3 regions of the Nonomuraea sp. NPDC050153 genome follow, and region 3 is predicted to be linked to each of the others. Evidence: riboswitches for the same ligand, from Rfam matches in the RefSeq annotation. Region 3 holds a riboswitch; each other region holds the start of a gene.
What was found. A riboswitch is a leader RNA that binds a small molecule or an ion and turns the genes downstream of it on or off. The one in region 3 is predicted to bind cyclic di-AMP.
Positions count from the first base shown of each region.

Region 1: it holds a riboswitch for cyclic di-AMP, as region 3 does, so the genes downstream of both, ACIBQ1_RS58130 (hypothetical protein) here and ACIBQ1_RS02895 (CHAP domain-containing protein) in region 3, are expected to answer to the same signal.
Region 2: it holds a riboswitch for cyclic di-AMP, as region 3 does, so the genes downstream of both, ACIBQ1_RS15915 (glycoside hydrolase family 25 protein) here and ACIBQ1_RS02895 (CHAP domain-containing protein) in region 3, are expected to answer to the same signal.

Region 1 covers NZ_JBITJQ010000052.1:52,501-55,736, forward strand. The annotation lists gene ACIBQ1_RS58120 (DeoR/GlpR family DNA-binding transcription regulator) at 1-285, shown strand, start outside; gene galT (galactose-1-phosphate uridylyltransferase) at 282-1,361, shown strand; cyclic di-AMP (ydaO/yuaA leader) riboswitch at 1,426-1,567, shown strand; gene ACIBQ1_RS58130 (hypothetical protein) at 1,573-2,535, shown strand; gene ACIBQ1_RS58135 (DinB family protein) at 2,567-3,070, shown strand; gene ACIBQ1_RS58140 (ATP-binding protein) at 3,116-3,236, opposite strand, start outside.
Region 2 covers NZ_JBITJQ010000005.1:215,420-218,655, forward strand. The annotation lists gene ACIBQ1_RS15905 (hypothetical protein) at 1-386, opposite strand, end outside; gene ACIBQ1_RS15910 (TOMM precursor leader peptide-binding protein) at 387-1,199, shown strand; cyclic di-AMP (ydaO/yuaA leader) riboswitch at 1,617-1,759, shown strand; gene ACIBQ1_RS15915 (glycoside hydrolase family 25 protein) at 1,772-2,539, shown strand; gene ACIBQ1_RS15920 (hypothetical protein) at 2,757-3,092, shown strand; gene ACIBQ1_RS15925 (Lrp/AsnC family transcriptional regulator) at 3,097-3,236, opposite strand, start outside.
Region 3 covers NZ_JBITJQ010000001.1:608,306-611,541, forward strand. The annotation lists gene ACIBQ1_RS02890 (YoaK family protein) at 1-372, opposite strand, end outside; gene ACIBQ1_RS02895 (CHAP domain-containing protein) at 591-1,265, opposite strand; cyclic di-AMP (ydaO/yuaA leader) riboswitch at 1,278-1,415, opposite strand; gene ACIBQ1_RS02900 (Gfo/Idh/MocA family protein) at 1,533-2,486, opposite strand; gene ACIBQ1_RS02905 (aldo/keto reductase) at 2,506-3,236, opposite strand, start outside.

The sequences.
Region 1 (3,236 bases), on a different contig from region 3:
CTGCACGTGGACACGTTGTTCCTCGGAGTGCACGGGATGAGCGTGCGGGCCGGGTTCACCACCCCCAACCTGCTGGAGTCGGAGACCGACAGGGAGCTGGTGACGGCCGCCCACCGGCTGGTGGTCCCCGCCGACCACACGAAGTGGAACACGGTCGGCATCAGCACCATCGCCGAGCTGACCGAGGCCGACGTGGTCATCAGCGACGCGGGGCTGCCTGAGGACGCACGCATGGAGCTGGCCGAACGGGCCGGAGAACTGATCATCGCGGAGGGCTCGCCTTGAAGCGCACCATCACCCACCTGGCCGACGGCCGTGAGCTGATCTATTTCGATCGGCGGGACGACGCCGACAGGAGCGCGATCGACCGGCGGGTGCTCGACCCCCGGCCGGTGGCCTCCGAGCTGCGGTACGACCCGCTGACCGAGGAATGGATCGCGATGGCGGGGCACCGGCAGACGCGCACGTTCCAGCCGACCGGCTCGGCGAACGAGTGCCCGCTGTGCCCGTCGTCGGCCACGAGGTCGACGGAGGTCCCGGCGTACGACTACGACGTGGCGGTGTTCGAGAACCGATTCCCCTCCTTCTCCGGAAATTTCGGGACTTATGTGGATCCAGGGGGCCTGAGCGAGGTCCGGCCGGGGGTGGGGCGGTGCGAGGTGGTCTGTTTCACCTCGGAGCATTCGTCGTCCTTCTCCAAGCTCTCCAGCGATCAGGTGGAGCTGGTCATGGAGGCGTGGGCCGACCGGACGGCCGAGCTGTCCGGGATCGAGGGCGTGGAGCAGGTGTTCTGCTTCGAGAACCGGGGCGAGGAGATCGGCATCACGCTGGCCCATCCGCATGGCCAGATCTACGCGTACCCGTACGTCACGCCCAGGACCAAGCTCCAGCTCGCCGCCGCCAGGCGCTACTCGAAGGGCAACCTGTTCGCCGACGTGCTGGCCGCCGAGCGGGCCGCCGGGACGCGCGTGGTGGCCGCCAACGAGCTGTGGACGGCGTTCGTGCCCGCCGCCGCGCGGTGGCCGTACGAGGTGCACGTCTACCCGCACCGGCACGTGCCCGATCTGGCCGCGCTGACGGAGGAGGAGCGGTCGGCGTTCGCGCCGCTCTACACCTCGGTGCTGAGGGCCTTCGACGACCTGTTCGGCGTGGTGATGCCGTACATCTCGGCCTGGCACCAGGCGCCCGTGCGGCAGGACCGCGAGCTCGGCTATCTGCACCTGGAGCTGTTCAGCATCAGGCGGGCGCCGGGCAAGCTCAAGTACCTGGCCGGGTCGGAGTCCGCGATGGGGGCCTTCGTGAACGATGTGCTGCCGGAGGAGGCCGCACGGATGCTTCGATCACAGGTAGATCACTATTAGATTTCTAATGGGGGTCGCGTGACTCGTGATCTACCACTAATATCCCTTTTGTGGCTGCCGTAACAGCAGTCACGCGCCTAATCCCGGGCGAGTCGCCCGGGAGCCGGGGACCCATTTGCACCTGGGGTGAATCCACTTCGGTGGTAGGGCACGCAGCTCCCAGCCCGAACCCGTCAGCTAACCCGGTCGGCAGAGGGAGAGGAACATCCACGTGGCGGCTCCGTCCCCCGCGGCCCTTGCCATCAGCCTCCTGGCCGCGGCCGCCGTCGGCCTCCTGCCGGCGACCGCGGCCTCGGCCTCGGCGGCCCCCAAGCCGTCCGAGACCCAGCTCCGCGCCCAGCTGAAGCAGCTCAACGGCAAGGTCGACAAGCTCATCGAGAGGTACAACCTCAAGCGGGTCGAGCTGGCCAAGGCGCAGGCGGCCGCCAAGGCGGCCAAGGAGCGACTGGCCGCCGCGGAGCAGGCGCTGGCCACGGCCGAGCAGCGGGTCGGCGACCTCGCCAGGATGCGGTACCAGAACCACGACCCCTCGTTGCCCTCCGCCCTGATGGTCCAGAACGGGGGTGGCGCCGCCCTGCTCGAACAGCTGACGGCCGAGCAGCAGGCGCTGGTCCAGGGCGTGGCCAAGGCCCGCGACGACAAGAAGAAGGCCTCCGACGAGGCCGCCGCGCTCGCCGCCCGGATCGGCGTGGACGCCAAGGACGTGTCCGAGCAGCGCGACGAGGCCGAGGACGTCATCGACGACATCAAGAAGAAGCTCCAGGACCTCGTGCCGTTCGGCCCCGGCCGTCAGTCCAACGGCAGTTGGGCGCCCGAGCTGCCCACGGGCTCGGACAACATCACGGCCCGTACGCGGCTGATGAAGGCGGAGCTGGAGAAGAACTTCAAGCTGCCGTTCACGGTGGGCTGCTTCCGCTCGGGCTCAAGCGGCGAGCACCCGCTGGGGCGGGCCTGCGACTTCATGATGAGCGGCGGCGGCTCGATGCCGTCGGCCATCAACAACGCCCTGGGCGACCGCATCGCGGAGTGGGCGCTCAAGAACAAGGGCAAGCTCGGCGTCAAGTACGTGATCTGGAAGCAGCGCATCAACATGGGCTCGGGCTGGCGGGGGATGTCGGACCGCGGCAGCATCACCGAGAACCACTTCGATCACGTCCACATCTCTATGTACTGAACCGGCGCATTGGGCCCTAAGGTCGGACATCGTGACTGAAGACACCCGGATCCCGCCGGCTCTCACCGGCGACGAGCGGACCACGCTGAACAACTGGCTCGAATGGCACCGCGCCACCCTCGCCTTCAAGTGCGCGGGCCTGTCGGACGATCAGCTGCGCCTGCGCTCCGCCTCACCCTCGACCCTGTCCCTGCTCGGCCTGGTCAGGCACATGGCGCACGTCGAACGCAGCTGGTTCCGCCGCGTGCTGAACGGCGAGGATCTTCCCAAGCTCTGGGACAAGGACCGCGACAACGACGCCGACTTCAAGGAGGTGGACACCGCCTCCGTCAAGGAGGCCTTCGCCACGTGGGAGGAGGAGATCGAGCGCGCCCGCGCCATCTCGGCCGCCAAGCCGCTGGAGGCCGTCGGCGACCGCAACGGACAGGCCTGCACCCACCGCTACATCCTCATCCACATGGTCGAGGAGTACGCCCGGCACAACGGTCACGCGGACCTGCTGCGCGAGCGCATCGACGGGGCGATCGGCGACTGACGGGGGATCGGGGCCCGGATCAGGACCCCGGATCAGTGTCCTGGATCAGTGCTCGGTGCGGAACAAGGCCCACACGGCCTTGCCGCCGCGGGCCAGCGGGTCCCAGCCCCAGCACTGGCTGTAGGTCTCGACGATGTAGAGGCCGCGCCCGTTCTCCGAGATGAAG
Region 2 (3,236 bases), on a different contig from region 3:
ACCGCTTCGAATTCCGCCGGCAACTGACAGTGGGCGCGGGTGAGGCGTTTTCGCCTCACCCGCGCTCGGAGGAACACGTGACGGATTGGCGCCCCCGCCTGCGGGAAAGCGTTATCGTACAGGCTGAAGGCGACGAACTGCTCTTCCTGTGCACGGCGGACAGAACCGTGAAGAGATTCGCCGCCGACGCTTTCGTGAAACAGGTGATAACGCTTCTGGACGGCACCCGCACATATGCCGAGATCCAGCGGTCCGTCGGTGACTCGCAGCCGCTCGGCGAGGTGCTGCAAATCCTCACGGAAGAGCGGCTGCTGAGCCGGGTCGGCCATCTTGAGGGATCGTTCGCGAAGCTCGGGGACGAGCGCGCCGAATTCTACGACCGCCAATTGAGGCTGCTCCAGGATTTCTGCGACCAGGGCCTCACCGACCTCCCCACCGGCGTGCAGTTGCAGGAGCGCGTCGACCGCTCGACCGCGGTGGTGTGCGGGGCCGGCGGGCTCGGCGGCTGGGTCGCGCTCTCCCTGGCGAACGCGGGCGTCGGCACCATCCGCCTGTGCGACTTCGACCGCGTCGAGCCGTCGAACCTGACCCGGCAGACCCTCTTCTCCGTCGCCGACGTGGGAGCGCCCAAGGTCGAGGCGGCCGGAGCCCGGCTGCGGGCCGCCAATCCCTTCGTCACGGTCGAGACCTTCGACCGGCGCGTCACCTCCCCCGCCGACCTCGCGGACCTGGTGGACGGGGCGGGCATCGTGATCAACGCGATCGACCTGCCCACGCCCAACGACACGTCCACCTGGGTCAGCGAGGCCTGCTGGCCCGACGTGCCGCACATCCTGGGCACCGGGTACGCGTACCACATCGGGGTGCTCGGCACGACGGTCCTGCCGGGACGGACCGCCTGCTGGACCTGCGTCCGTACCGAGACCTTCGCCGACCACGGGCGCGACCGGATGGAGTCGCTGGTCGGCAAGAGGGAGAAGGCGGGGGCCATCGGGGCGCTGTGCGGGCTGGTCGGCACGATTCTCGCCTGGGAGGCGATCCGGGTCCTGGCGGGGTTGCCCCCGGCGCTGAGCGGGCGGTGGAGCGAGGTGGACTTCTGGCCGCTGGAGATCCGCTCGCGCCCCATCCCGAGGCGGCCCGACTGTCCGACCTGCGGGGAGGGCCGCGACGGCGCGATCACACCGCGTTTTTTGCCATGAACACAACCAGCATCGCAAACCTCCCTCCAGCAAGACCTTCTGTGCCAGGGCGAACGGCCGGCAACGTGCGAATCACGGCGACCACGGCCGCCTCGGGCCACGATTACCTGCGCAATTGCGGCGAGTCACAGCAGCATCATGCGGCCGGTCGACCCCATCCATGCCGGCGGCCGGCGTTCTCGGGAGCCGGGCAGGACGCGATGGCCGCAAGTTTTACCAAGTCCCGAAACCCTTACAGGCACGGCGTTTCCCCGCCGTCCGGCGACCGATACCCGCGAATCCGATTTGTTCTGCTTGCACTACCTATGGACAGATGCCTATCTTTTGCCTAATCACGGCATAGATGTGGTCACTTCGCCTCATCGTTGCCGCTTCGTTGACCGGACCGTGCGCTGTCCTCCAGAAGCTCTTCGGGACAGCATTCGGCCGCCTAATCCGCGCCTCGCGGAGCCGGGGACCCACTTTCTGGGGTGAATCGGACGCCAGCCCAGGCTGCGCCCGTAAGGCACTTCCAAGCCCGAACCCGTCAGCTAACCCGGTAGGCGGTATGGAAGCAAGGAGTCAATGCCGTCGTGTCCAAGCCTCGGTTTGCCGCAATCGCCCACATCCTCAAGAACCCCCGCGCTCTCCTCACCAATCGCCTCGGCCTCGCCGTCGCCGGTGCGACCCTCGCCGGAACCACCGCCATCGCCGGCGTGGCGTTCGCGGCGGCATCCCCGGAGCAGGGGCCGGTGAACGCGTCTCAGCAAAAGACCGGGTCTCTCATCTACGGCCTGGACATCTCCAACTACGAGCCTCTGTACGACTGGAGCGCCAGCCAGGCCAAGTTCGGCATCATCAAGGCCACGGAGGGCACCGACTTCCGCGACGCCTCCTTCGCCAGGCACTGGCGCGAGCTGGGCAAGAAGGGCATCGTGCGCGGGGCCTACCACTACGGCCACCCCGCCAACGACCCCATCGCGGAGGCGGACTACTTCCTGTCCGTGCTGAACTCGCAGCCCGGCGCGGCCGGCGACATCCTCGTCCTCGACCTGGAGACCACCGACGGCAAGTCCATCGCCGAGGTGAACTCCTGGGCCAAGACCTGGCTGTCGTACGTGAAGAAGAAGACCGGGACGACGCCGATGTTCTACAGCGGCTGGAAGTTCGCCAACAAGTACGGCAAGGGCCTGGCCGAGTACCCGCTGTGGGTCGCCCATTACAGCAAGGCCAAGGGCGCGGTCGCCCCGCCCGCCGACTGGAAGTCCTGGGCCATCCACCAGTACACCGACGTCCCCATCGACCAGAACGTCTCCGTGCTGTCCACCGACCAGCTACGCGACCTGGGCCGCCGCGCCTGAGCGAGCGGCGCGGACAGCCGGGCCACGTGCCCGGCCGCGCGCTCGCGCGGCCGGGACGACCGGACCCCCACGCCACGGCGAGCTCACCGACGAGCTCGTCGTGGCGTGGCCTGTGATGGAGATCCGGACTGGACGGATTGTCGATCATCGAGCGGTCTCCCCGCGATCCGTCCAGACGGATGCTGACATTTCCGAAATGTGAGCCACGATGTCGGGCGTGAATCTCAACGGCCGCAAATTCGTGATGGTGAGCTCGACGGCGAGCGCAGTCGACCAGGACAGCCCTACGGAGTTCCTGTACCAGGAGGCTGACGGGGTGGTGTGGGGCAGCTACTCCGGCGACACCGTGACCCACGGGCGTTTCGTGGGCATGCGCGACGGCGCCCAGGTCTCGATCTCGTATGCGCACGCGTTGAAGGCCGGTGGGAAGGCGGGCGGGCAGAGCAGCAGCCGCATCGAGGCGGGCGACGACGGGCTGCTGCGCCTGGTGGAGGAGTTCAGCTTCGACGGGGACGACACGCTCCACGTGAGCGTGTGCCAGGAGATCGGCTGATCGCTCAGTCGTCCTTGCGGAGGGCGGCGCGGCCCTCGGCGGCGCCGACGAAGCGCATCTTGCCGAGCGGCACGCCGCCCTGCGCCCCCTCCTGGGCGGGCCGCCGCGCCGGGCGCGCCCGGTCGCGATCACGGTCGCGGTCGC
Region 3 (3,236 bases):
CACGAGGGCGACGACGAGGGCGGCGGCGACGAGGAGCGCGTGCGCGGCGGTGGCGGCGGCGAACGCGCGTCGCGGGTTGGTGGCCCGCCTGCTCACCCGGCCGGCGCTCCAGGCGCCGGCTCCGAAGGCGGCCAGGGCCACCGGCGAGGCCCATTTGGACATCTGCGCGGCCCCCGCCAGGGCGAAGCCGAGGAAGACGAGGTTGCCGGTCATGTTGGCGACGAAGACGCGGCCCAGGCCGAGGTAGCTGACGGCGTCCACGAGGCCGGTGACGAGGGCCAGGAGGATCAGCAGGGCGGGCAGGACGCCGTGCGGGTTGGCGCCGCTCGGGAAGAGCCCGTCGGCGATCCACCGCAGCCCGCCCCTCCTCACGGGCCCCTCCACGTGTGCGGTGGCATGGTGGGCGGCTCCTCGGCGAGGTCGTGGACGGCTTGCCTCGGGTCTTCCCCGGTGGCGGGCCGCCGCACGCGCGGAGGGCGAACGCGACGAGGGTGAACGCTAGGAGGGTGAACGCGACGAGCGCGCGTCCCGTTCGCGGGACGCGCGCTCGTTCGGCGCTGTTGGGGAGTCCGGGCTGTGGGGGAGTCCGGTCAGCCGCGGTACTGCGGGTAGCCGTAGCCGACGACCTGGGACTTGGGCCGGACGCGCTCCTCGACCTTGCCGCGGCCGGTGTTGCCCTCGACGGTCGTGATGGTGCCGTCGCCGTTGTCCTTCTCGACGAACCCGACGTGCTTGATGTCCTTGAGGTTCTTGCTGCCGCTCCACGAGAAGAACACGATGGCGCCGGGCTTGGGCTCGGTGCCGAAGCGGTCGTTGGCCTGGAACCACTTGGCGTGGGCGACGGTCCAGGAGTCCCAGCCGATCTGCGCGCGGGCGCCGGTGTGCTCGCCGACCCAGGAGACGAACATCGCGCACCAGGCGGCGTTCAGGTACTCGGTGCGGCTGCCGCCGTCCCGGGCGACGGTCTCCGCGGCCCGCTGGGAGTTGGCGTACCACTGCTGGAACTTGGTGCCGCCGCCGGCGGCGTTCTCGGAGATGCCGATCTGGGACTTGGCGAGCGCCAGGACCTGGGCGGCGGTGGCGGTGACCCTGGTCTCGCGGGAGCGCTCGGCGTGGTCGGAGACGGTGGTCGTGTCGATCGGCTGCTTCTCCGCGGCTCCGGCGCTCGTCATGTGGACGCCGAACACGGAGCCGAGGACGGTGGCGCCGAGCAGGGCGCGGGCGATGTTGTTCTTCGCAGCAGAGGTAAAGCGGAAGTTGGCCATCGAGGGGGTTACTCCTTGCTTCCATGCCGCTTACCGGGTTAGCTGACGGGTTCGGGCGTGGAAGCTGCCCTACGGCACCGAAGTGCCGATTCACCCCAAAGGACGTGGGTCCCCGGCTCCGCCCGAAGGCGGATTCAGCGGTCACAGGACGTTCCTGTGATGTGTCGTGCGATGGTCGGACAAGTCCGGACAAACCGGACGTATGTCTCAAGGATGCCCCAAACGTAATGCATGAGGCAAGAGGATTACAAATCCATAAAGGCCCAGCTAGGCGAGTTGCCTGCGAGCATCGGCCAGAAGCCCCATCATGGCAAGGGATTCGTCAAGCGGCATGATCGAACTTTCGGTCCTGCCTTCGGCCGTCGCGGCGCGGACTTCGCGGAGCTCTCCGGCGTACCCGTGGTTCACCGAATCGAGCGTGTACTCCTCCGGCTCCATCGAGGGCCCGGACAGTACGATCCGCTGCGGAGCCCAGAACGGCGCCTGGATGTCCACCCGCATCTGGGTGCCTACAACGCTGGCATGGTTCGGGTAATTCCCGAGCAACGAAGTCTCCACGAGAGCCTTCCTGCCATCGGGGTAGAGCAGCACGCCGCCGGCCTCCGCGTCGACGCCGTTGGGCGCCAGGGAGCCGGTGATCCGCAGGTCGGAGGGCATGCCGAGGAGCAACTGGGCCAGGCCGAACGGGTAGATCCCCAGGTCGAGGAGCGCCCCGCCGCCGAGCTCCGGCGCCCACAGCCGGTGCTCCGGCTCGTACGGCTTGGCGAAGCCGAAGGAGGCGTGCACCGAGCGCAGGTCGCCGAAGCGCTCGTCGGCCGCGATCCTCTGGATGAGAGGGTTGAACCTCATCCACATCGCTTCCATCAGGAACACGCCTGCCTCGCGTGCCAGGCGCACCATCTTCTCCGCGTCGTCCACGGTGGCGGCCAGCGGCTTCTCGCACAGCACGGCCTTGCCCGCGGCGATGGCGGCCTCGGCCACCTCCAGGTGCTGGGCGTGCGGCGTCGCCACGTAGATCGCGTCCACGGCCGGGTCGGCGCAGAGCCGCTCATAGGAGTCGTACGCCGACTCCGCGCCCAGCGTGGCGGCCAGCGCCTGCGCCCGCTCCAGGTTCCGCGAGCCGACGGCGGCCACCCGCATGCCCGGTTCGGCGGCGATGACCGCCCCGACGGTCTGCGCTATACGTCCTGTCGCCGCGATGCCCCACGCAAAATCTCGCACGCGGGAGATCGTAGACGAATCAGGTCATGTCAAACGTATCGGGGTCGGGTCCGATCCGATGGCCCTTGTTCATCGCGCCGATCGCGGCCATGTCCTCGGCGTCGAGGATGAAGTCGAAGACGCCGATGTTCTCGGCGATGCGCGACGGGGTGACCGACTTGGGGATCGCGACGTGGCCGAGCTGCAGGTGCCAGCGGAGCACGATCTGCGCGGGCGTCCTGCCGCACTTGTCGGACAGCTTGGCCAGCGCCGGGTCGTTCAGCAGGCCCTGGCCCTGGCCGAGCGGGCTCCACGCCTCGGTGAGGATGCCGTTGGCCTCGTGGAAGGCGCGCAGCTCGCGCTGCTGGAGGTACGGGTGCAGCTCGATCTGGTTGATGGAGGGCACGATGCCGGTCTCGTTCATCAGGCGGGTGAGGTGGGCGACGGTGAAGTTCGAGGTGCCGATGGCCTTGGCGCGCCCGTCACGGTAGATCTTCTCCAACGCCTTCCACGCCTGCACGTACTTGTCCTGCTGCGGCACCGGCCAGTGGATGAGGAAAAGATCGATGTAGTCGAGGCCGAGCCGGGCCAGGGACTCCTCGAAGGCCGCCTCCGCGCGGCCGTGGTCGGCGTTCCACAGCTTGGTGGTGACGAACACCTTCCGGCGCGGCAGCTCGCTTTCCCGCACGGCCTGCCCCACCCCTTCTTCGTTGCCGTACGCGGCGGCGGTGTCGATGTGCCGGTAGCCGGCCCGCAGCGCGGTGGCGACGG